DNA from 2 places in the Allocatenococcus thiocycli genome. Region 2 is predicted to be linked to the other one. Evidence: riboswitches for the same ligand, from Rfam matches in the RefSeq annotation. Region 2 holds a riboswitch; the other holds the start of a gene.
The links. Region 2 has a riboswitch for cyclic di-GMP ahead of L9Q40_RS01470 (TfoX/Sxy family DNA transformation protein). Riboswitches for the same ligand answer to the same signal wherever they lie in the genome.
Positions count from the first base shown of each region.

Region 1 (12,398 bases), on a different contig from region 2:
GCAAGGCCTTGGCTGGAACAACCATACATCGCGTGGCATCGGCCGTGATACGGTGACCAGCGGAATTGAGGGCGCGTGGACCACTCATCCTACACAATGGGATAACGGTTTCTTCAAAATGCTGCTTGAGCACGAATGGAAGCTGACAAAAAGCCCGGCAGGTGCTTGGCAATATGAACCAGTAGAAATTGCCGAAGAAGATAAACCAGTCGATGTTGAAGACTCCTCAATCCGTTACAACCCTATGATGACGGACGCCGACATGGCGCTTAAAGTCGATCCTGACTACCGTAAGATTTCAGAGCGTTTCTACCAAGACCCAGCTTACTTCAATGAAGTCTTCGCTCGTGCTTGGTTCAAACTGACTCACCGTGATTTAGGCCCTAAAGCTCGGTATGTTGGCCCTGATGTGCCGGCTGAAGACTTAATCTGGCAAGACCCTATTCCAGCGGGTAACACTCAATACGATATCGAAGCGGTTAAAGCGAAGATTGCCGCAACTGGCCTGAGTGTTTCTGATTTGGTTGCGACAGCATGGGATAGCGCTCGCACATTCCGTCGTTCGGATCTTCGTGGTGGAGCAAATGGTGCGCGAATCCGCTTGGCCCCGCAAAATGCTTGGCAAGGTAACGAACCAGAACGCCTGGCGCGAGTGCTGGGAGAGTTAACGCAAGTGGCAGAAGAATTTGGCATCAGCGTTGCAGACGCGATTGTTCTTGCGGGTAACGTCGGTATTGAACAAGCGGTGAAAGCAGCAGGATTTGACTTTGACGTGCCATTTTCGGCTGGCCGTGGTGATGCGACAGCAGAGCAAACTGACGCAGAGTCATTCGACGTTCTGGAGCCGCTGGCAGATGCTTTTCGTAACTGGCAGAAGACGCACTACACAGTTACTCCAGAAGAGATGATGCTTGATCGTGCGCAATTACTTGGCTTGACCGCGCCAGAAATGACAGTCCTGATTGGTGGAATGCGTGTACTTGGTACAAACCATGGTGGTAGCAAGCATGGAGTATTCACTGACCGCGTTGGTGTATTAACGAATGACTTCTTCGTCAACCTAACTGATATGGCATACAGCTGGAAACCAACAGGCCGCAACTCTTATGAGATTTGTGATCGCAAAACGGATGAAGTGAAGTTCACTGCAACTCGCGCGGATCTTGTGTTTGGTTCAAACTCTATCTTGCGTTCTTACGCGGAAGTTTATGCTCAGGATGATAACCAAGAGAAGTTTGTCAAAGACTTCATCGCTGTCTGGACGAAAGTGATGAATGCTGACAGGTTCGATTTGGTTTAACGAACTAATTCTGTCAAATACAGACTGAGTAATCAGTGTTCGTGTTTAAAAGCCAGCAGTATCTCTGCTGGCTTTTTGCGTATCCATGTCAGACATTTTTTATTTGTATAACGTTGCTTGAATGAAAATCGTAACGGCAGATATGTATCGCTTTATCTTACCCAAATACACTTTTTGAACGATTGGTAACGTTCCCTTTTTATTCTGAGTTAAACCAATGTGAGTTCGTTGTTGCGTATGAAATTTGATCGATATTTAAATTACCAAATTTATTGTCATAAAAATGCCAGTTTTTAGTCAATAAATCAGTTGCTTATAAAGAAGTGGCTAATGTATCTAAACAATTTTATTGTAACCGGATCCAAGTCAGTTTCATTAAGGGTTTGTTAGCTACGTGTATTCATATATAAAGGCGTTCGGATGTCTGACTATTGTCAGAGTTTTATATCCTTAATCTTATTGATCTTGAATTGTCATTTTTCGTTGTTATGCTTTTTCGCGTGGTTAGCAAAGGCTTACCCACACTCAGTTCATCATCTCTTCTCTTGTAGGATGCATGACTGAAAAGGCAAAACCTCCGAAAGGGGGTGACGCAAAGTCTCCGATCTAACGGACATTTCCTATGATAGCGGGACCGCCAGTTTTGTATTTCGACTTATTAAATTCGTTCGATTTTTAGTATCAAACTCTTTGGTCTGATATTTACATTCACGGATGCATTCAGTCATTTGTTGATTCTGTTTGTCTGTGAATGGCTAAGTTTTACCTAATTTCGGGAACGTTACCGAAATTGGTGTGGTTTTTAGATGATTTCGAATGGGTTATGCCGTTGATAGTTTGTGACATTTCTGAGGGTTAACCACTTCTGGAAAATTGAATATTTTGAGAATTTTATTAACAGAGGTAAGTAAAATGCGTTCGACAAAAATGAAAGCGGGAGTCCCTATTTTAGGGATTTTAATGGGAACAGCGGCAAGTCAGTTAGCTTTTGCAGCACAACTTCAACCTGGTCCAGAGCCAACGTTACACACTCAAGAAGCTTACGCTCCTGAGAGTAATTTTACGGCTAAATGGACCCGTGCTGATGCTCGTCAGCTCAAGCGTATGTCTGATCCAATGGCTGGGTCACGTGAGAACTCTATGCCACAAGAGTACACGATGCCGAGCGTCCCTCAGGATTTTCCTGACATGTCCAATGAGCAGGTATGGGTATGGGATTCATGGCCACTGACTGATGCGGATGCCAACCAATATAGCGTGAACGGACAGGAGATTATTTTCTCACTTGTTGCGGATCGAAGCCTAGGTTTTGATGAACGACACCAGTATGCGAAGATCGGCTACTTCTATCGTCCAGCGGGTATTCCAGCAGAGGAACGCCCAGAAAACGGTGGCTGGACTTATGGTGGCCTTGTTTTTGACGAAGGTGTCACCGGACAAATCTTTGAGGATCAGTCATACAGTCATCAGACGCAATGGTCTGGCTCTGCCCGAATTTTCCCAGGTGGTGAAGTCAAACTTTTCTTTACCGATGTTGCGTTCTATCGTGACTCAAACGGCAATGACATCAAGCCATATGACCCACGCATTGCACTCAGTGTCGGTAAGATACACGCGAATAAAAATGGCGTAAAATTCACCGGATTCGATAAGGTGATTAATCTTCTGGAAGCTGACGGTACCTACTATCAGACGGCTGAACAAAACCCTTACTTTAACTTCCGTGACCCGTTTACGTTCGAAGATCCTGCTCATCCAGGCGAAACCTTCATGGTCTTTGAAGGTAACTCAGCAATGGAAAGGGGCTCGGCGAAGTGTACCGAGGAAGATCTAGGTTATCAGGATGGTGACCCGTACGCTGAAACAGTCAGAGATGTGAATGCATCGGGTGCGACATTCCAGATTGGTAACGTTGGTTTAGCGCGAGCGACGAATGATGACCTTACAGAGTGGGAGTTTTTACCACCGATCCTTTCGGCGAACTGTGTTACTGACCAGACCGAACGCCCTCAGATCTATCAAAAAGATGGTAAATACTACCTATTCACTATCAGCCACAGCACGACGTTTGCAAGTGGTATCACTGGTCCGGAAGGGGTGTATGGCTTTGTAGGTGATGGTATCCGTAGTGATTACCAACCACTGAACCAAGGTTCAGGTCTTGTACTTGGTAACCCAACCAACCTGAACTTCTACCCAGGAACGCCTTACGACCCAGATTACAACCAGCCAGCAGGTCACTTCCAGTCTTACTCACACTATGTGATGCCTGATGGGTTGATTCAATCATTCATCGATACTATCGGCGTTAAAGAAAACTTCCGACGTGGTGGTACTTTGGCTCCAACAGTGAAAGTCCTGATTGATGGTGACACTACTGAAGTCGATTACTCTTACGGGACGAGTGGGCTAGGTGGCTGGGCAGATATCCCTGCAAATGTAAACGTTAATCCGAGCGGCGTGATCCAGAAAACGCTTAAATAGAATTCCTGAAGTTGTACATGTCATCAATCAGAGGGGCGGGCATTCCGCCCCTCTATGATAATAAGAAGGATTATGCGCTTTAAACTTAACTCACTGACGGGCATAACACTTGTCACTGTTGCCTGTGCTTCATTTGCATTGTTTACTGCCAGTCTCTCACTTTCTGGCGTTGAATTAGCGTCTGCGAGCTCGTCTCAATTTACTCGCCCTTCAGAATGGTCCCCTTATCGGCCAGCTATACATATTACTCCCAACAGACATTGGATGAATGATCCTCAGCGTCCTTTCTTTATCGATGGTGTCTGGCATTTCTACTATCTCTACAACGCTGATTACCCAAATGGGAATGGGACGGCGTGGTATCACATGACATCTAAAGACCTAGTCCATTGGCAGGAACATGGTGTAGCTATTCACAAATATAAAAATGGTCTTGGCGATATTCAAACGGGGAGTGTCGTCGTTGATACCAAAAATACAGCGGGCTTTGGTGCCGGAGCGATTATTGCTATTGCGACTCAGCAACACGACGGTGTACAGCGTCAGTCACTCTTTGTCTCAACCGATGGTGGTTACCACTTTAAAGAGTATGACGATAACCCAATCATGGATAACCCAGGGGCTGAACATTGGCGTGATCCCAAGGTCATTTGGGATGAGGAGAACCTTCAATGGGTAATGGCGCTTGCGGAAGGGCACAAAATTGGCTTCTATACCTCTTCAGATCTTAAACACTGGACATATCAATCCGATTTCCAGCGTGATGATCTTGGTCTTCTCGAGTGTCCTGATCTGTTTCAACTCTCGCTTGATGGTGATCCTAATAACATTCGCTGGGTGCTTGCATCCGGAGCGAATGGTTTCAGAATAGGAAAAACGACGGGCACGGCTTACTGGATTGGAAGCTGGGATGGAAAGCGCTTTATACCAGAAAGTGAAGAACCACAGTGGCTGGACGCAGGAGCTGATTTTTATGCGATGGTGTCGTGGCAAGATTCCAATTTAGGTGCTGACCAGCGTCTTGAATCTCGCTACGCGATTGGCTGGCTTAACAATTGGGGTTATGCCAACGAGTTGCCCACTAAAGCATGGCATGGAGCCGCGAGTTCTATTGTTCGTCAAATAAAACTGCGTACTGTAGATGGAACCCCAGTCCTTTTCTCCCAGCCGATTGAGGCAATAGCAGGGCTTGAAGGCGATGCTTATACTCGCTCGGCCGTTGAAGTATTAGAGTCATCGAACACAAGTTTCCCTAAGCCGATATCTGACGCTTACCGCCTTAAAGTCGATCTTGACGCACACTCAAACGCTAGTGAGTTCCAGTTACAACTCAAAGGAAAGGACGGTCATTTTGCCATTGTAGGGTATGACTTCGAACACGAAACAGTGTTTATCAGACGCGATAGGGATGCAATAGCAAGCTCAATGCCTGATGTATATCGTGAGGAACGTAAAGCGGTAGTTCGTGCCCATAACAGTATCGTAAAACTAGACATCATTGTCGATACGTTCTCCATCGAGGTCTTTGTTAACGATGGTGAGATGTCGCTGTCTAATCTGATATTTGGAACTCAGGACGCCAATGAGCTTACGGCGGTATCTGTTGGAGGAACCACCGTACTCCGTAACCTAGAACTTACGCCACTGAAGGTTACTCCGATTCAGCGTTACTCTGGTGAGGGTGCGAAGAAATAAGAGTTTAATTTGGCAAGCTAAAAGAGCGTGATGGCTTGCCATAATTTGTTCACATTTGCCTCAGAGTCGCTAAACCGACTAACTAAAACATTCCGGCAATTAAGACTAACGCAAAAATAACAGCCAACATAACCAGAAAAAATTTCATCATTAATCCAAGATCATTACTACCACCACGTGGTGGTTTATTGCAGCAGCTCATGGTTGGTCCTTTGTTACTGAGAAATGTCGATCTGATGATAATGGTTACCCTTGGGGGAAGGTAAAGGGGAGCTCTCAGGTAAGTCTACCTTTACAGAAATACTAGAGACTAATGAAGATCGACACTGATATCGCTCAGTAGACATTCCTGATGATGTGGCCCGCCGATAAACTCGGCTTGTCCCCGAATTTGGCTGCCGACCGTTAGCTCGTCGACGTTGTCAAAGGTGAAACAGTCTAAATGGGAGCCTAGCTCGGTAAAGCAAGGGCCAAACTGACGATCGACCTGCTCGATGAGTAAACGTACCCGATGCTTACCATTATCACTCTGGCTAATTGCCAGCACCTGGCCGGTTAGGGTGGATTGATTGGGGGCTGCCGAAACTCCGCTCATAGTTGGCTCCGTAAAAAATAACAAGATGCACACCAGCAGTGTAGAAGGTGTGCATCGGCTTGTTAAGTACCCGTTCAATTCTACTTCTTAGCTCGGGTGGATTTTTTCTTCTCAGCGACCGGTTGTTCTTTCGGTTCGGGGATGGCGTCACTGGTCAACTCCGCATCCATGAACTCGTCTGGCATGGGTACATGCTCACCAAGCTCATCGGAAAATGCCATTTCAACCATATCCGGTTGCGGAGCCACACTTAGGTCGCTTACTTCTTCGTGAAAGAAGTCTTCAGGACCTGGTGCGGGCACGTCGTCAAACGCAGCCGCTTCGTTGAACTCAGCAGAACCGTTGGGTGCCGGTGCACTCAGCTCATCGTGACTCTCTGCAACTTCTTCAACGCCTGTAGGGGGAGGACCGTCGTCTGTGACGAATGCCTGAGCCGATGTCTGAACATCAGGTTGTGACTCAGTAATATTGATATTAATAGTCTGTGCCATAGCAGCCCCCTAGAAATAAAGGATGGTGATTTGACTGGTACTGTCTTCAATGGTGCCGGATACAGTTTTACCGCTGCCTTTTGCGGCATTGAGCATCATAAACATATTAGTTGAGCTGTCGGTATTGCTAGGCTTAATTTTCCGCCAGCCGATGGTATCGATATACCCCCAGACATTTTTTGAGTGTGGAGTCGAATAGGTACGAAGAATTTTTTTGTTAGAAAAGTTCATGAGTATTTCTCCTAATTCATGTATGCGGCATAAATTTTACTACCGTCGATTTGTACCGAGACGGGTCTATCGAAGGCTCGCGCGTTTACCAATAGATTGAATACATTACTGACGCCATCATTGCTGATACCATCTATTTTCCGCCAGCCGATTCCTGCGAGGTAGGCCCAGCAATTGTTCGTATGAACGGTGGCATACGTGCGTGAAACCGCGACGTTGTGCTTCCATTCTTTCGCCGCTGCACCACCGACATTGACGTTAGCCGTGATATTGTTGCTCACGCGAGTAATATCGCTGACGGTTACCTTGGAGTCGGCACCGCTGTAGCTTTTGCTGTTGGGTGTCGAGGTATTGGAGAAGCGATTATTGCTGCCCGATGGATACGGGTCGTTACTGTCGCCTGAGTTAGCGTTGGTATTGAGATGGCGTTGCCCATCAGCTTGCTCAATATCGACCAGATAATGGCTTTCATCGGTGTTGTTGGTTTTGTTTTCATCGACATGCTCGATGATCATCCCCTCGCCGGGTAAGTATTGATCGTAACCGCTTTTTTGACGGTTGCTGAGCAGGAAGTACTCCTTGCTGTTGACGCTACCAATCGGAAGCTTGTAAACCTGTGCGTTGTCGCTGTAGGGGTTGAGGTTAATAGCCTGGGCACTGTTGAAGATCACCCCAGGTGTGACCCACCCAGCTTGTACCTTACACCAAGCGGTCGGGTGCGCTGGGGTATTACCGCCATTGTTCCAGCTGCCGCCCGCCATTAAATCCCAGCTACCAGTACCGCGACTTGAATAGTCGGTGTCGTATAGATCTGGCCATCCCATTAGCAGATGCCCTAATTCGTGCGACATGACGCCGACCCTGCCATTTTCTGGTGCCATAAAATAACGATCGACCACCACTCCATCTACGTTCTTGGCTGCGGCGCTCTATACCATCCGGCTGTTGGACCGCTGCCGGATACTTGGCCCTGTACATCTAACTTGTTGTAGGACACTTCGCGATAGTATTCACGCATACTGTTGCCACCGAGTGAAAACAGCAGGTTATTAAAGTGACTCTGTGGTTGCGTGGCGGTTTTATCTGAAAAGTCGACGAGCAACACCAGCGCTCGTCGCACTCCGGTTACCGGAGCCGACTCAAGAGTGTGGTTATGAGAGCGGGTTTTTGCCGGGCGTCCGGTGATAAGCGTATAAGTACGCATATCAAGCAAGTCGACCTGATCGACCTGGTCCAGTAGGCTACCGTGTAAGAAAGCATCCTTGGACTTGTCTATCTTGTTATGCAGATCCGGGTCCGGAGGCATAATACATAAGTCTCTACACATAATATAAATTCCTTTTGCCATTATATTACGTTCGATTTCTGGTTATCTTTTAACTGCTTGGCCAGAACGATAGCACGTGCTTACAAGGGCAAGCTCGTTACCAAATGAAGCAGCTGATTCAGTCTTAAATAAGAACATGTCTTGTAAGATTCACGTTACTACTCCACCTGTCCCTGCGTTGGCAGAGATGTCTCAAACTCTTCTTATTTATACTTTACTCAACTGCGCGCATAAAGCTTTGGTCAAGACAATCGGCAAGTCAAATACAGCAAGGGCTACAGCCTAGTTTGGCAAGACAGAAGGGGCTTTGAAAACGAGCTAAAATGAGCGGTTAAGAACGATAATATTGAGTAAGTGTGTAAATACTCACTAACAATGAGGCGACGTAAAAATAAAAGATATTTTTTAAGTAATTGCTAGTTGTTAAAAGGAGAGCTTTTAAATGCGCAAAGTTGCATGTTGGTGAATGTGTAGAGGTTTGTTTAACTTTTTGCGTGATTCCAGACTGCTCGCATCTAATATAAAAATAGTATCACTATCGTGATTAATTTTCTGTTTGCTCAGATTGTTATAATACGAAAAAATTTATCTGATTTTTTTGTTGAAAGCAGGTGATTATTCGAGTGTGTTTGGGGGAATGGATTCCTCAACTATACGCTATTTTCTAGCTAAGTAGAGGCAGTCCTGATTACACTGCCAGCGTCTAAGAATAGCGTTGTAAAAAGGTGGACCGATGCTCCACCTTATTCAAAATAGTCTGAACAGATCGAAACAAACTTAGTCTTGGGAGCTAAGTTTTGCATTGAGCTCAGCATAAGTGTGCAGGAGCTCTGTCAGCGTCTTAACCCACACAAATACATCCGTCGGGGTGTTTTCAAGCAACTTTTCTACTTGCTCACAATGGGTTTCAAGTGTGATGGCTTCTTCCAAACGAAATGAGATCGCATAGAAATGCCAAAGGATCAGGCGTGTCATTCTCTCGCTGTTTTGCTTCGCGTTCTCGGAGTCATCAAAAGCTTGTTGGACTTCACTTAGCGCAATAGCCGTCATACGCAGCATCGCATCGAGGCGGGCAGACAACATACGGTCTTCACTATCCACTTCTTCTTGATCAAAAGTAAACAGCTCATTCATCACGTCTTCTGGCACCATTTTGCTGATCATGCGAGCACTAAACTCTTCCAACTCATGACGAGGCATGGTTACAAGGCAATCGAAGGTGTAATCACGAAGCATAAAATCACTCTAGTTTGGTAATAAGTTTCAGTCCTTGCATTCTAAGTGCTGAGATTTCGATTACCACTGTTTATTCTCGTTTGGGAGTGACTTTTATTGTGAGTAAAAGAACGCAGAAGTGTACGAATTTAGAGCAAAGCGCACCATTAAAGTGCTTTTAGTAGCAATGAATTCGCTCCAGGTAAGTCTTTTCTTTTACTCTGTTTTGATACTCGAGCGGGGTAACATTCACTAGCTTCTTAAACTCTCGAAGGAAGTGGGGTTGGTCGCTGAAACCTAAATCTGTCGCTAGATTAGAAAACGTGAGATTGCTGCTGTGATTGATATCGTAAACGGCTGACTGGCAACGAATAGCGCGGCTAAATCCTTTCGGCGTCAGTCCAATATCATTTTTGAACATACGCTGCAAAGTTCGGCAGGTATATCCTGAAAACCTCTCCAGTTCCTGAACTTGGATATTCCCTTTGTGCTGGCAAATTTTGGCGACGATTTGTCGGGTCACGTTCGTCGAATCTCGTGGGCTTTTCCTAGTGAGAAACTGGCTTACTGCTTCAACTTGATTCGAAAAATCTTTTGCTGCTAAAACGTAGTCAATGAGTTCATTGGAGTGAGGCATAACATCTTGTAAACAATATTCTTTGTTCGTGAGTTCTCCTGCTGAGGCCTGTAAAAAATCGGGCTTAACTCCTGGATTAAAGCGGACACCGAAATAGCGATGGCCCCGTTCAAATAGTACTGACGAAGCCTCTAATCTCGTACCACAGACTAACGCACCGGAAGTGTCTGCATCGCAGTCAAAGACGATATCGATACACCCATCTGGAATAGCAGTCGTTGAGGATTCTGAACTTCCGGCTTTAAAGCTGTAGAAGTGAGACACTTCGGGGTTGCTGGTTGATAGACGCGTAAGAAACTGCTCTGAACTCAAAACAAACCAAGGCTGTTTTGAGTGAATCCCCGAAATATTGAACATCATTGATGAAGCCACCATTCACTTCTCCTCACTGCTCAGCGATAAGCCGCCAAAGTAAGCAAGTAAAGCAAGCAAGGTGCCATATTTTCGCCAGATGCCTCCTGTTCCCCAATGTCGCAAAAATTCAATACGCCAAGAACATTGCTCAATAGTATCGAAAGCAATGGCTCAAGAAGGAAACCGCCAGATTCACATATAACGGATTTCTTGAGCACATTGATGAATGCATGAAGCAGCAAACAAAAAACTATATGGATATAGGTGGCGTTATGTCAGACAGCACAAAAATTGATTTTATCTACCTTTCAGAGCAGGACATGATTAAAGCGGGTGTAACGGATATGCCTGCGTGTGTCGACACCATGGAAGAGATGTTCGCACTGCTCCAAAAAGGTGACTACCGAATGGCAGGTGCGAACAATGATTCGCACGGCGCAATGGTGACATTTCCTGATGAGTCCCCTTTCGCGAACATGCCTAAACCCACCGCTGACCGACGTTTGATGGCGATGCCTGCATACCTTGGCGGTGATTTCCAGACTTGCGGAGTGAAGTGGTATGGCTCGAACATCGCCAACCGAGAGAAAGGTCTGCCGCGTTCAATCCTGATGTTCATCCTCAACGATATTGAAACCAGTGCTCCACTTGCCTATATGTCGGCAAACTTGCTTTCTGCGTATCGCACAGGCGCAGTACCCGGAGTGGGCGCGCGCCACCTTGCGAGAAAAGATGCCAAAGTGATTGGTTTGCTTGGCCCTGGCGTAATGGGCAAAACCACCGTCGCCGCCTTTATCGCAGCCTGCCCGCAGGTCGATACCATCAAAATTAAAGGTCGTGGCAAAAAGAGCCTGGACAGCTTTATGACTTGGCTCGCCGCTTCTTACCCTCAAATCACCAATGTTCAGATTGTCGATACCGTAGAAGAGGCGGTTCGAGATTCCGATCTGGTGACTTATTGCAACTCAGGAGAGACCGGTGATCCGACTACTTATCCGGAAGTGAAGCGCGAGTGGGTAAAACCGGGGGCATTTCTTGCGATGCCAGCCAGCTGTCGTCTCGATGAAGGGATGGAAAAGTCTGATGTTCGCAAAGTAATGGATAACAGAGGGCTGTATGAGGCGTGGTTTGAAGAGGTACCCAAGCCGACTCACAACATCATCCCTCTGGTTGGAATGCGCTTTATGGACATGATCGACGCTGAAAAAATGTCTGCAAGTGAACTGGAAGATCTGGGTGAGATTGTCGCAGGTGTTACTCCGGGGCGCAAAAACGACGAAGAAATCATCGTGATGTCAGTGGGTGGCATGCCAGTCGAAGATGTGGCTTGGGCAACCAAAATTTACCGCAACGCTGTTGAGAAAGGCATTGGTGTTTCGCTGAATTTATGGGATGAGCCAGTACTTAGCTAAATCGAGTGGCATAACAGAACAAAGGAAATGTAGAGATGGCAAAAATAATCAAGGTAAAAACTGGCTCCCGATTCGAAGAGATTGCGAGTTACTCACGTGTCGTGACTGTCGATAACTGGATATTCGTCTCCAACACTGCGGGAAGAAACCCGGAAACCAACGAAATGCCAGACGATGTGTTCGAGCAAACTGATCAGGTGTTTCTCAACATTGAGCGGGCTCTTGCGGCTGTAGACGCGAGCTTGGGCGATGTCGTGACGTCAAAAGTGTTCATTCAAAATCCAGACGACGTCGGCGCTGTGATGGAACACATCGGCAGCAAGTTTAAAGGAATCGATCCTACGACCACAGTCACGTGTCCTCCTCTGGGCTCAAGTATTTACAAAGTTGAGTTGGAAGTGACGGCTTACCGAGGCGCTTCAAAGAGCGATACCGAACATCGGATTATCGGCTAACAAGGCAGATTCTTATCATTTTAACCTGAGCTTGGAACAAGCAAATCGCTGAGTTTTTGATGGCTCGAGTTCAGGTTACTAAAGGGATGTAGACATGATAAAAACACTCGAAATTGTAGAGACACCAAACGAGCTACCAGCATCGACCAGCGTCGTGATTATTGGTGGCGGCATTGTTGGTATTAATGCGGCACTGACATTA
Region 1 covers NZ_CAKLCK010000019.1:108,442-120,839, reverse strand. The annotation lists gene katG (catalase/peroxidase HPI) at 1-1,300, shown strand, start outside; cyclic di-GMP riboswitch class I at 1,858-1,942, shown strand; gene L9Q40_RS07385 (glycoside hydrolase family 68 protein) at 2,213-3,784, shown strand; gene L9Q40_RS07380 (glycoside hydrolase family 32 protein) at 3,857-5,479, shown strand; gene L9Q40_RS07375 (hypothetical protein) at 5,790-6,074, opposite strand; gene L9Q40_RS07370 (hypothetical protein) at 6,155-6,565, opposite strand; gene L9Q40_RS07365 (hypothetical protein) at 6,575-6,796, opposite strand; gene L9Q40_RS07360 (M6 family metalloprotease domain-containing protein) at 6,808-7,647, opposite strand; gene L9Q40_RS07355 (hypothetical protein) at 7,704-8,123, opposite strand; gene L9Q40_RS07350 (exoribonuclease R) at 8,901-9,359, opposite strand; gene L9Q40_RS07345 (helix-turn-helix domain-containing protein) at 9,517-10,350, opposite strand; gene L9Q40_RS07340 (ornithine cyclodeaminase family protein) at 10,602-11,741, shown strand; gene L9Q40_RS07335 (RidA family protein) at 11,777-12,196, shown strand; gene L9Q40_RS07330 (NAD(P)/FAD-dependent oxidoreductase) at 12,291-12,398, shown strand, end outside.
Region 1: linked by a shared signal. The riboswitch ahead of L9Q40_RS07385 (glycoside hydrolase family 68 protein) and the one ahead of L9Q40_RS01470 (TfoX/Sxy family DNA transformation protein) in region 2 are both predicted to bind cyclic di-GMP.

Region 2 (12,398 bases):
CTTTTTCAAACAGCTTCTCTTTATCGAGGTCTGAACCCGTCGCGCGGTTGGTCACCAGCTTCATCAGCTTGTTTTCATCCGCCAGTGCCAGCATCTCGTCATAGAGCTCCTGATTGGTAAAGATGCCTTCATGAGCCAGACGCTCCGGGCTCAGGTAAAGGAAACACAACACCTTACCCACCAGCATATCCAGTTCAGACAAAACGCTACGGCCAATCAAAGACGTAGAGCGTGGACGAAGGTAGAAGAAACCTTCCGGTGCTTTCACCAACTCAGTGTTGTAACGCTGGTAGAAAGAAGACAACTCAAGTTCAAAATCTGACAACAATGCGTGGTTGTCCAAATCTTCGCTTGAGATATGACGCCCTGCTCGTAGCATGCTGTCTAATGCTGGGAACAGAGGGTTAGAAATTGCTTTTGCCAGTTTATCTGACATGTATTCATTAGTATCGGTCGATGACATTCGCTTGTACCTTTGCCCCAAATTCGTTGATTGATTTCCAGTCTGGCTGAATGGCTTGATAATCCGATTCTGAATAGCCCAGACGAACGGCCTGATCAACAATAATTCGGGCTAAATCAAAGTGATGAGTAAATGGGTGTTGTGCAAGGTAATCTCGCAGTACCACGCTCAAGTCGATTGGTGTGCCCTGATCTTTATGGGCTTTTAGCATTTCACCAATACGCTCTGATAACTCATCATTGACTTGTTGAAATTCTTCGTATTCCACTTCCATCGGAACTTGGCCTGTTACCTCGTCATCACGCAGTACCAGAGCTTCGTCACGAAGGTCGGATAATCGCTCAGCATCTGCATAAGTCAGATACCAAGGCATATCAAAGTAATCTTTTATCGATTGACGCAATCGAGAACTGAACGCACGGTTCTTATCCATATCGATGGCGGTACGGATAAATTTATGTACGTGTCGGTCGTACCCGATCCAAAGATCAATCGCTTGCTGGCCCCAACTGGTGATTCGGTCCAGCTTCATTTGCAGACCAAACAGGGCTTCTTCAATAAACTCAAGCTCAGGATCGCCATAAACAAGCTCCTGAATATCGAGGATCTGAGTTTGCAGCTCATCACTTGCTGCCTGCAAGGTATCTTGAAGTTCACGCAGCGTGCTCGACGTTTCTGACAATAACGCTTCACAGTTATTAATCGCTTCGCGCCAATCTTTATTCAGCAGGTCAGCAATCTGCTGTTTTACAGATTGTTGCTGCTCGTCCATAACACGCTGGTTAAGATCGATTTGATCGAAGATCTCGCCTACGGAATATTTAAGTACTCCATACACGTTTTTCTTCCAGTGACCCGGTGTGCCACCTTTTTGGGCTGCTTCAATTGCTTTCGCCATTTCATCCGCAACCATAGACAGCTGAATAGAAAGGCGAAGTTTTGAAAACTCACGGTGACGGACGTAATAGTCCGTGATGCCTATCGCCAGTGGCGACAAACGGTAAATACTCGCCCCATCCGTCACCTCGCTGACAAAGCGACTGATCAAACGCTGCTTAACCATCTCATTGATGGCGTTGTTCGCTCTGAAAGCAGAGGCTTCCCCCGTTTCATCAAATAATCGAGTAACGATAGCGAACGCATCGTGCAGTTCACCTTCACCCAATTCATCGTCAAACCTTTCATTACTTAGTACTGCGATGGCAATCAAGAATGCCAAGCGCTCTGTGGTCAGGTTCAACGAGAAATCTTGCTGCTTAACCCAGCCAACCAATTCATCAATAGGTTGTTCTGCAGCATCGAGAGTCATCTCACTCATTGTTATTCCTGTTTTTCTTTCTTTTTGGCCCACACGTGAATGTAGCGACCTAATGAGAGGTATGGCTCTTGTCGACAAAGTTGTTTTTCTAGCGCCAACACATCTTCAAACTCGTAATCACCCATGTATTGCATATTTCCTATGTAATCACTGAATGAGCGAATACCAGATTTACCACAAATACTGAACCCGGAGTCTTCTATCCATTGGTAAACTTCTTCTGGTTTCAGGCCTTTTTGCGGCTGTAGTTTAAATCTTTTTCGATGGGGCATACCGTCCAAAATATGAGGAATGTTGCCACAAACCACATTTTTGTAGACTAAACCATGGTGGTTATAGAACATTATCGATGCAATGCCCCCCGGTTTGACTTGTTCCAGTACCGTTTCGAGCGCCGTCTTAGGATCGACCAGCCACTCCATCACAGCATGAAACATGACAAGATCCACCTGGCTGTCCATGTGCTCGCCAATGGACTGGACAGGTGAATGAATCAGGCGATACTGCTCAAGCAAACCATTATTTTCAATATCCTGTTTGGCTAGTTGCAGCATTTCCGAAGATAGATCACATAAAGCGACACGATGTCCGAGCTTAGCAAGCTTTTGAGACATTTGTGCTAAACCACCACCTGCATCTAAAACTTCTAGGGGTTGCTGGTCTGCCTCTAATTCACTTAGAATCTGTAGAAAATCTTCCCACACAATGATTTGGCGGATCTCCCCTTTATCGGAGCCGTAAATATTTTTTGCAAATTTGTGGGCGATATCGTCGAAATTGCGGTCTTCTGTCACTTCTGCTGAGTTATCATATCGGATTGTGTCGCTATTCTGGCACAAGGAAAGCAGGAATAAAGAGGAATACCCTCATTTTTATTTTCAATTGATGTTTTTTCGGACTATTTATGTATGTTTGAGCTGAAAAAAGTAGTGTCAGCTTTGCTCATGCCCCTACCAGCATTGCTGCTGATAGGATTATTGGGCCTGGCTCTCATTAGTTTTACCACTAAGCGTAAAACCGGCTGCTTCGTTGTTTTATTCTCATTTGTCGGCATTTTCCTTGTTGCCTTCCAGCCTGTTTCAAGCAAGCTTCTTATGCCACTTGAACGTGAACACAAAGCGTTTCTACCCGTTTCAGGGACCATCGACTACGTGATGGTACTCGGCAATGGTCATGTTATCGATGACGAAATTCCACCCACTTCTCAGCTAAGCCGTGCCGCACTCATGCGTTTGACCGAGGGAATCCGAATTTTGCGCATGTATCCTGGCGCTAAATTGATTCTTTCCGGCTATGACGGCGGTTCTGAAATCAGCCATGCGCGTATGATGGCAAACGTGGCTCTGGCGCTCGGTGTAGCGAAATCCGATATCATTTTATTGGAAGACGCCAAAGACACGTGGGAAGAGGCACGTCAGGCTGCGGCGTTTGTCCAGCAAAAGGAAATGGTTTTAGTTACCTCGGCGAGCCATATGAGCCGGGCGCTGTATGAATTTAATGCAGCAGGCATAAAACCAATCCCGGCGCCGACAAACTACTTGGCGATTGAAAATGTTAATCAAGCTTGGGATAAATACTCGCCAAAAGCACGTTACTTAGAGCAAACGGAGCTTTTCTGGCATGAGTACCTTGGCAGCATCTGGCAACGCTTACGTGATGTCGTCGGCGAAACACCTATGGTCGAGCCACAGAAGTCAATGAGTTAACGCCATTACTCAATGCAATTTGCACAGACAAAAAAGGAGAGCAAGCGCTCTCCTTTTTTGTTCTTATCTTGTCTCGTGGTGGTGATTAATCACCAGCAAACATGTAGCCCTCACCATGAACCGTAACAAAAATTTGCGGGTTTTTAGGGTCAAACTCCATCTTCGCACGCATACGACGAATCAAGACATCTATCGTACGGTCATTCGGTGCATCAACACGATGGCTGATCATATTCAAAATACGTTCGCGGCTTAGTACTTGATTCGGGTAAGACGATAACGCCACCAAAAGCTCGTATTCGGCTTTGGTTAGTTTTACTGGCTCACCATTACGACTCAGCGCTCGACGCTGGATATCAAACGTCCACTCGCCAAAACGAACTATATGTTGCTCGTTGGTTTCGTTTGCCTTACTTGATCCATCGCGAGCAATCGAAATACGCCACAGCAGATTTTTGACACGAACTAATAACTCGCGCAGTTCAAAAGGTTTGGTGACATAATCGTCTGCCCCCATTTCCAGGCCAACAATTTTGTCGATGCTATCCGTGCGTCCTGTAACTAATATGATACCAATATCCGATTGGCTGCGTAATTCACGCGTAAGCATCAGGCCGTCTTCACCCGGCAAGTTAATATCCAGCATGACAAGATCAACATCACCAGCTTGCAGCACTTCACGCATTTGCGTGCCGCTCTCTGCTTCACTAACTGTATAACCTTCATTTTGGAAATAACCCGCTAGCTTACTACGCGTTACAACATCATCTTCTACGACTAATACGTGATAGCTCATTTACACCACTTTCTGTCATTTTATTATTCGAGATGTATTCTATTCATAACTATTAACATTTCTAGTCATTGGCTGACTAAAAAGCAAGATTTAGTGATTTTGTTGATTCAAGACAAGCTTAGCGAACCCTGTTAATAAATGAACATATTTCGCCATAAAACATCATAGTTATAGTTACTGCTGTTCATTTTAATTGATTACACTTAAAGGACATCTGAATTTGATTTTGTGATGCCAGAAAGAAGGCATCATTCAGGAGCCTAAAATGCAAGAAGTGAAAGCTTTTAACGAAAAACGCGCCGAAATTTATTGGTGGTTTTCTAGCTTATTCGCCAAAGAACTGACAGACAAAGAGCTGGAGGCTTATCACAGTGTTGAAATTCGCAGCTTTTTGGCGGGCTTAGGTGAAAATGAATCTCTCAAACCTTCCATTGATAGCCTCGTTGACGCACTAAATCGCCTGCAAGACCGCGAAGATGCTCAGCTAGAGCTTGCTGCTGACTTTTGTGAATTATTCTTGAAGACAGAAAAGTACGGCGCGCTTCCCTACGCTTCCATGTACATTGGTGAATCTGGTTTACTCAACGACAAACCCGCCGAAGAGATGGAAAAGTTGATGGCTGAGTTTGGTGTCCAAGTGGACGACCGTCTAAAAGAACCAGCCGACCACTTAGCGGTAGAACTGGACTTCCTGGGTAACATGATCATTCGCTCTAATGAGTTTGAGCAAGAAAAACACATGGAAGAAGCCTTTGTTAAACAAAATGAATTCATCGAAAGCCAACTCATGTCTTGGTTACCGAAGTTCGCTCACAAGTGTCAGCAACTGGATGAATTTGGCTTCTACGCCAGCGTCGCGCAACTATTAATTGCATTTTGTAAACTGGACAGCGCTTACCTTCTTGGTGAATAATTGCCGCCTATTTTAGGGAGCCTGTCTTTTAGGTTCCCTATCTTTTATTCGTTAACTATATAAATCGTTCCAATCGCTCGCTTTTTAGCAATCAAAATGTGACTTATTAGGCACAAAACCATTGCTTAAATTATTGCCAGCTTGCCCGCATAGGGCTAAAATGTGAACGCAAACGATTAAATATGATTTTAATGTAAACCGCTGAAATAAAGCGGTTTTTGTGTTTTCTTAATAGGTTGATAACGATTCTTCATTCGATGGAAGAAATGAGCTTTATCAACCACTGTCGCTACATACCCTCTACCGACTTCGGAGTAACCACTGCTAAACATACTCAGCGCCATTGTTTTTGTTGCGCTAAGTTTACAAAAGACGAACAGCAAAAAGGTTTATCCTCCGCGGTATATTCGTAGCTCGAAACAGGACACCATGTATGGCCACTATAAAAGACGTTGCTAGATTAGCCGGCGTTTCTACAACTACAGTTTCGCACGTTATCAACAAGACGCGTTTTGTTGCAGAAGCAACACAAGAAAAAGTAATGAAAGCCGTTGATGAGCTTAACTATGCACCAAGTGCGGTTGCTCGTAGCTTGAAATGTAACTCAACTCGCACCATCGGCATGTTGGTGACACAATCTACCAACCTATTCTTCTCTGAAGTCATCGATGGTGTAGAGAGTTACTGCTACCGCCAAGGCTACACGCTTATCCTGTGTAACACTGGTGGTATCTATGAAAAGCAAAGAGATTACATCCGCATGCTCGCTGAAAAGCGTGTAGATGGCATACTAGTGATGTGTTCTGACCTGACAGAAGAGCTGAAGCAAATGCTTGACCGTCATGCAGATATTCCGAAAGTTGTCATGGACTGGGGCCCAGAAAGCTCGCAAGCAGACAAAATCATGGATAACTCAGAGGAAGGCGGTTATATCGCGACCAAGTACCTGATTGATAATGGTCATACTGATATTGCTTGCTTGAGTGGTCACTTTGAAAAACTCGCTTGCCAAGAGCGCATTGCGGGCTACCGTCGAGCGATGGCAGAAGCCAACATTCCTGTCAATGAAGACTGGATTCTTGAAGGTAACTTTGAATGTGATACCGCAGTTTTGGTCGCAGACAAAATTACCGCGATGGAGAAACGCCCTACTGCGGTATTCTGTTTCAATGACACGATGGCGTTGGGCTTGATGAGCCGTCTACAACAGAACGGTATTAAGATTCCTGACGACGTCTCTGTTATTGGTTACGACAATATCGAATTGGCAGAGTACTTCTCTCCGCCGCTAACAACGATACACCAGCCAAAACGTCGTGTTGGTAAAAATGCCTTCGAGATTCTGCTTGAGCGTATTAAAGACAAAGAACACGAAAAACGCATTTTTGAAATGCAGCCAGAGTTGGTCGTTCGAAATACTGTTAAAAAACTCAACTAGTTACTAACAAGCGCTCTTCGGAGCGCTTATTTTTTATCCGAAAATTAACTTTTATCGCACTCTTTGTTCACTACAGTCAGTAAACGTTTTATAAGTTACTGTTTTGTATAAACACAATCCATCTCACATAACCTAGCCACTCGCACTCAAACTTCAATCTTAAATATGAAACAAACACCATAAAAACACAGCGTTTTACTGAAGCAATATCACACTTTGATCTCTAGATTGTGATGTTAATTCAAGATAAAAAGTATTCTCAACATGTCACGCACAGGGCAAACCATCCGAAAGGGTGGGACGCAAAGCTTCCGGCCTTAACCATTTTATAAATGGAAGGTAGCGGGGTTACCGATGGCAAATATGCATATGATGAGTTTACCCTTTAATGACATTGGGCTTGCATGTATTTGCTAATCTCTCGGACCTGACTTTTGGTGGCGTAATAATAATTACACCGAGATAACACATCATGGATAAACCGATACTCAAAGATTCTATGAAGCTATTTGAGGCACTTGGTACGATCAAGTCGCGCTCAATGTTTGGTGGCTTCGGACTTTTCGCTGATGAAACGATGTTTGCACTGGTTGTGAATGATCAACTTCACATACGAGCAGACCAGCAAACTTCATCTAACTTCGAGAAGCAAGGGCTAAAACCGTACGTTTATAAAAAGCGTGGTTTTCCAGTCGTTACTAAGTACTACGCGATTTCCGACGACTTGTGGGAATCGAGTGAACGCTTGATAGAAGTAGCGAAAAAGTCGTTAGAACAAGCCAATTTGGAAAAAAAGCAACAGGCAAGTAGTAAGCCCGACAGGTTGAAAGACCTGCCTAACTTACGACTAGCGACTGAACGAATGCTTAAGAAAGCTGGTATAAAATCAGTTGAACAACTTGAAGAGAAAGGTGCATTGAATGCTTACAAAGCGATACGTGACTCTCACTCCGCAAAAGTAAGTATTGAGCTACTCTGGGCTTTAGAAGGAGCGATAAACGGCACGCACTGGAGCGTCGTTCCTCAATCTCGCAGAGAAGAGCTGGAAAATGCGCTTTCTTAATCTGTAGGTATAAACCTATCGTACGTATAAAAACCGCAGCTTTGACTGCGGTTTTTTTTTGAAATTTTTTCCAGGCTCAACCTGTCTATTACTCCATATATCAATCAAATAATATCAAGTAACATATTTCATCAATGGCATCTGTTAACCTTTTAGAACAAGGCTATCCTTCTGGAGTACGACAATGAATAAAAAACTGGTTTTTGGGTTAATACTGCTGTTAACGATCATTTTATTAGCCGTTAACTTTAGCCAGTACCTCACTTTAGAGAACGCCAAAGCGCAGCAAGAGGCTCTTAACGCCTATATTGACCAGAGATTTATCTTGGCGGTTACGGTTTATTTTGCGGCCTATGTGGCTATCACTGCGTTTTCTATTCCCGGTGCAGCGGTCGTTACTCTGTTAGCCGCGGCTCTATTCGGCTTTTGGACTAGCTTACTTTTAGTCTCGTTCGCCAGCACCATCGGTGCAACGCTGGCTTTTCTGAGTAGCCGTTACTTGTTACGAGATTGGGTACAAAGAAAATTTGGTTCAAAGCTTACCGCGATTAACGACGGCGTCAAAAAAGACGGTTCATCCTACCTACTCTCATTAAGATTGATCCCTGTGTTCCCTTTCTTTCTAATCAACCTACTGATGGGATTAACCCCGATGTCTGTTGGCCGCTTTTATTTGACCAGCCAAATAGGAATGCTTCCAGGCACCGCTGTTTATCTCAATGCAGGTACTCAACTGGCAACGATTGAAAGCCTCTCGGATATCGTCTCACCGAGCGTGTTAGCTTCATTTGCGTTGCTTGGGCTTTTTCCTATCATTGCTAAATGGCTGATGAATAGATTCAGACCCACTCAAGTACAGCCAAATGGAAACCCTTGATGAAGATATTTATAGCGAGAAATCCGGCAGAAGCGCATATCGTTTGTGAGTTGCTGAGAACCGAGCAAATTCTTTGTGAAGTTCGCGGTGAAGGTCTTTTCGGATTGAAGGGGGAACTACCATTCGGGGATGATACCGACCCGTACGTGTGGTTATTGAATCCAGAACAAAAGATGAAAGCCTTGGCTATTATTGAAGCCTATCAAAAACAGACTCAGCCAAACACCTATCAAGATTGGAAATGCCCTCAATGTTCGGAAATCAATGAAGGGCAATTTGGCGCGTGCTGGCGTTGTGGCCACCACATTGAGTAAGCGTAATGGCGCCAGTCACCTAGAAACGTTAAGCAACTAATGTTTGCTGTTTGATAAACTCAATCGAGTACTGATTAAAGTCTTCCGGACGTTCTACATTACAAACATGGCCACAGTTGGGGATCTCACGGAGCACACTCAGTTTATGTGCTGCAACCATCTCTTTAACCGGCTGGATGAACATATAATCTCTGTCACCCATTAAGTAGAGAGTGGGAATCGCTAATTCTCTGTCTTTAAAGTACTTCATTAACGGATTCACATCCGCCGCCAAGATAAACCAGCGCTTAAACTCTTTTTGGCAGAGCTTTTTGGCTTCCCTGATAAACAGGTGGCGAGATTCGCGTTGATTGCGCTGTGGCATCACGATATAAGCGAACAGTTTATACAGCCACATGTAAGGCAAGATATGTTTGCCAAAGTTGCCCAGTTTGACGAGAATTTGTGAGCGTGTATTGAGACGAGTAACCGCTCCACCTAACACCATTGAATTCACACGTTCAGACGCCAATTCCGCAATGTTTCGAACAATGATCGTCCCTAATGACATGCCGACAAAATGCGCGGATTGGATTTTTAAGTGATCCAACACTTTCAAAATATCTTGTGTAACTTCAGTAAAGGTATAGCGGCTGGTAATGAGTTCTTTTAGTAACTGATTTGACTTCCCATGCCCTCTTAGATCAATGAGCACTAAATTAAAGTGCTGCTTATAGGCTTTAATTTGCTTAAACCAAATCGAAGAACTGCCACCAGCACCATGCACGAAAACAACCCACTCATTACTGGTGGGGTGCAAGTAGGTTTTATGGAAAAGTAGTGGCTCAGTCATATACCAGTAATAATAGTATTGTTATTAATTTAGAGGAAGCAATCCTATCACACTAGGATTGCTCACGATAACAAAGGCACCGAATTAGGTGCCATTTGTTACAATTTTAGGCAAGGCTAATTGACTTTAACGCAGAATGGTAGAGTTCCAAATATTCTTCCGCTGCTTTGCGCCAGCAAAAGTCCTGTTGCATTGCATGCAGTTGAACTCGTTTTACTTCGGCATTATTTTGCGTATACAGCAACAGTGCCCTAAGCATGGTTAACAACAAGGCTTGCGGTGTTGGATCATAAAACACAAAACCCGTTGCATCAGACGAGTCAACATCATAATCGTTCACGCTGTCTTTTAGGCCGCCTACGCCTCGCACAATCGGTAACGTGCCATAAGCCATGCTGTAAATCTGATTAAGTCCACATGGCTCAAACTCAGACGGCATCAAAAAGAAATCAGATCCAGCCTCAACCAAATGAGCAAGCTCATTGTCATAGGCGTCAACAAAGACAAACTTATCTGGGAACTGTTCAGCGACTTCTTCTAAATGCGTAGCAAGAACTGGATCACCGGTTCCGACAACAACTAATTGCACGTCGTGCTTGAGGAAGTCCGTCAACGCTGGCAGTAAATAATGCAGTCCTTTCTGCATTGTCAGGCGACAAACCATGCCAAACATCGCACAGTCTTTCTCGGCTAGGTTCAGACGTTGCTGTAGCGCTTTTTTACACGCACTTTTGCCTTCAACCATGCTTTGGTGATTAGGTTCGTAGTTCAACGGCAGATAAGCATCGGTTTTAGGATTCCAGGCGCTGTAATCACAACCGTTGAGTATACCAACTAAATCTTTAGCTCGTTGTTGGAACTCCCACGCCATGCCATGACTACCAAGCTCTGTCTGTAACTCTTCAGCATAGGTAGGGCTTACTGCGTTGATTTTGTCAGCGTTTAACACGCCCGCCTTGAGCATCGCAATGTGCGTTGAACTGACGGCTGCATCGGGTACACTTCTGCTGTGAAACTCAGGCAGGCATTGCACCTCATCATAGCTAAATACCCCTTTAAATACTGCGTTGTGAATCGAGATCACGCTGCGAATATTTGCATAAAATGGGTCAGATCCGTATCGATGCTTCAACAAAAATGGCACAAGGCCAGTATGCCAGTCATTGGCATGTACGATGTCAGGTCGGAAATCCAGCTTAGGTAGCATGTCTAAGCAAGCTGCGCTGAAAAAGGCGAATCGCTCACCATTATCTGAATACGCTTCGTTGTTCTCAGCGTACATTGATGGGCGGTTGAAATACGGCTGGCAATCAATCAAATAAACTGGCGTATCACCGAGATACAGCCTTAATACTCGATATTCTGTATGCGGCCACGAGGTTAGCTGCGTCTCTAACAACACCTCCGCTTCAGAAAGCCTTTCAATACCATTGTATGCGGGAATGGTAATACGTACATCTTGCTGAAGTCCGTGGAGCGCTTCAGGCAGTGCCTTGGCTACATCAGCCAAGCCACCACTTTTAATCAATCCTTCGACTTCAGACGCTACAAACAGAATAGATAAGTTGTTAGTAGCCAACTCGTGCTCCTTTAGGAATAACAACAATACCGTCATCCGACACGTGGAAGTACTTCTTGTCTTCCTGAAGGTTCACTCCAATCTGTGTGCCGGGTGCAATATCAGCGTTCTTGTCCACTATTACTCGACGTAAAACACAGCCTTCACCGATTTTAACGTCACCAAGGAGTATACATTCGCTGATATCGCATGCAGATGCAATATTACTTCTGAAACCAAGTACAGATTTCTCTATACGGGAGCCTCGAATATAGCTGCCATTACACACCAGGCTATCGATAATTTGGACACGACCGTTGTCTGAATCCGTGAACGTTGCAGGTGGTAAAGGCGGGTAATAGGTATGCAGTGGCCATTTACGGTTATATAGAGAAAATGGTGCATCTTTTTCTAGCAAGTCCATATGTGCTTGCCAGTAGGCATCAATCGTACCGACATCTCGCCAATAAACTTGCTCTTTCTCACCATTGATCTTGTTGGTGCTAAAGTCATAAACAAACACATCCCCACGTGGGAACATTTTTGGAATAATGTCTTTACCAAAGTCATGGGAAGATTCTTCGTTGCTCGCATCTTCGATCAACTCAGAAAACAGTTCTTTCGCTTCAAAGACATAATTCCCCATTGAGACAAGCGCGTAGTCAGGCTCGCCAGGAATCGACTTAGGATTTTCTGGCTTTTCTTCAAAGCCAATCATGCGCCCTTCACTATCCACTTCGATAACACCGAACTGAGAAGCTTCTTTTAGTGGCATACGCAGAGCCGATACGGTCAATGAAGCTTGCTTGCTGATATGGAAATCCAGCATCTGCTTAATGTCCATTTTGTAGATATGGTCAGAACCAAAAATACAAACTTGGTCTGGCTCTTCCATTTCCATAAAACGAAGGTTCTGATAGATAGCATCTGCCGTGCCCTCATACCAACGCTTGCCGGTACGCATCTGAGCAGGAATCGGGTCGATGAAACGATCAGTGATTCCGTTGATGTTCCATCCTTTTTTTAAATGATAAAACAGGGATTGCGATTTAAATTGGGTCAGCACGTAAATGCGCATTAAATCCGCATTGACGAAGTTGTTGAGTGCAAAGTCAATCAG
Region 2 covers NZ_CAKLCK010000001.1:319,179-331,576, reverse strand. The annotation lists gene mukE (chromosome partition protein MukE) at 1-463, opposite strand, end outside; gene mukF (chromosome partition protein MukF) at 444-1,781, opposite strand; gene cmoM (tRNA uridine 5-oxyacetic acid(34) methyltransferase CmoM) at 1,784-2,575, opposite strand; gene elyC (envelope biogenesis factor ElyC) at 2,690-3,487, shown strand; gene torR (two-component system response regulator TorR) at 3,573-4,283, opposite strand; gene torD (molecular chaperone TorD) at 4,549-5,196, shown strand; gene purR (HTH-type transcriptional repressor PurR) at 5,630-6,634, shown strand; cyclic di-GMP riboswitch class I at 6,902-6,990, shown strand; gene L9Q40_RS01470 (TfoX/Sxy family DNA transformation protein) at 7,107-7,697, shown strand; gene L9Q40_RS01465 (TVP38/TMEM64 family protein) at 7,882-8,574, shown strand; gene L9Q40_RS01460 (putative signal transducing protein) at 8,574-8,888, shown strand; gene L9Q40_RS01455 (alpha/beta fold hydrolase) at 8,917-9,720, opposite strand; gene glgA (glycogen synthase GlgA) at 9,827-11,299, opposite strand; gene glgC (glucose-1-phosphate adenylyltransferase) at 11,289-12,398, opposite strand, start outside.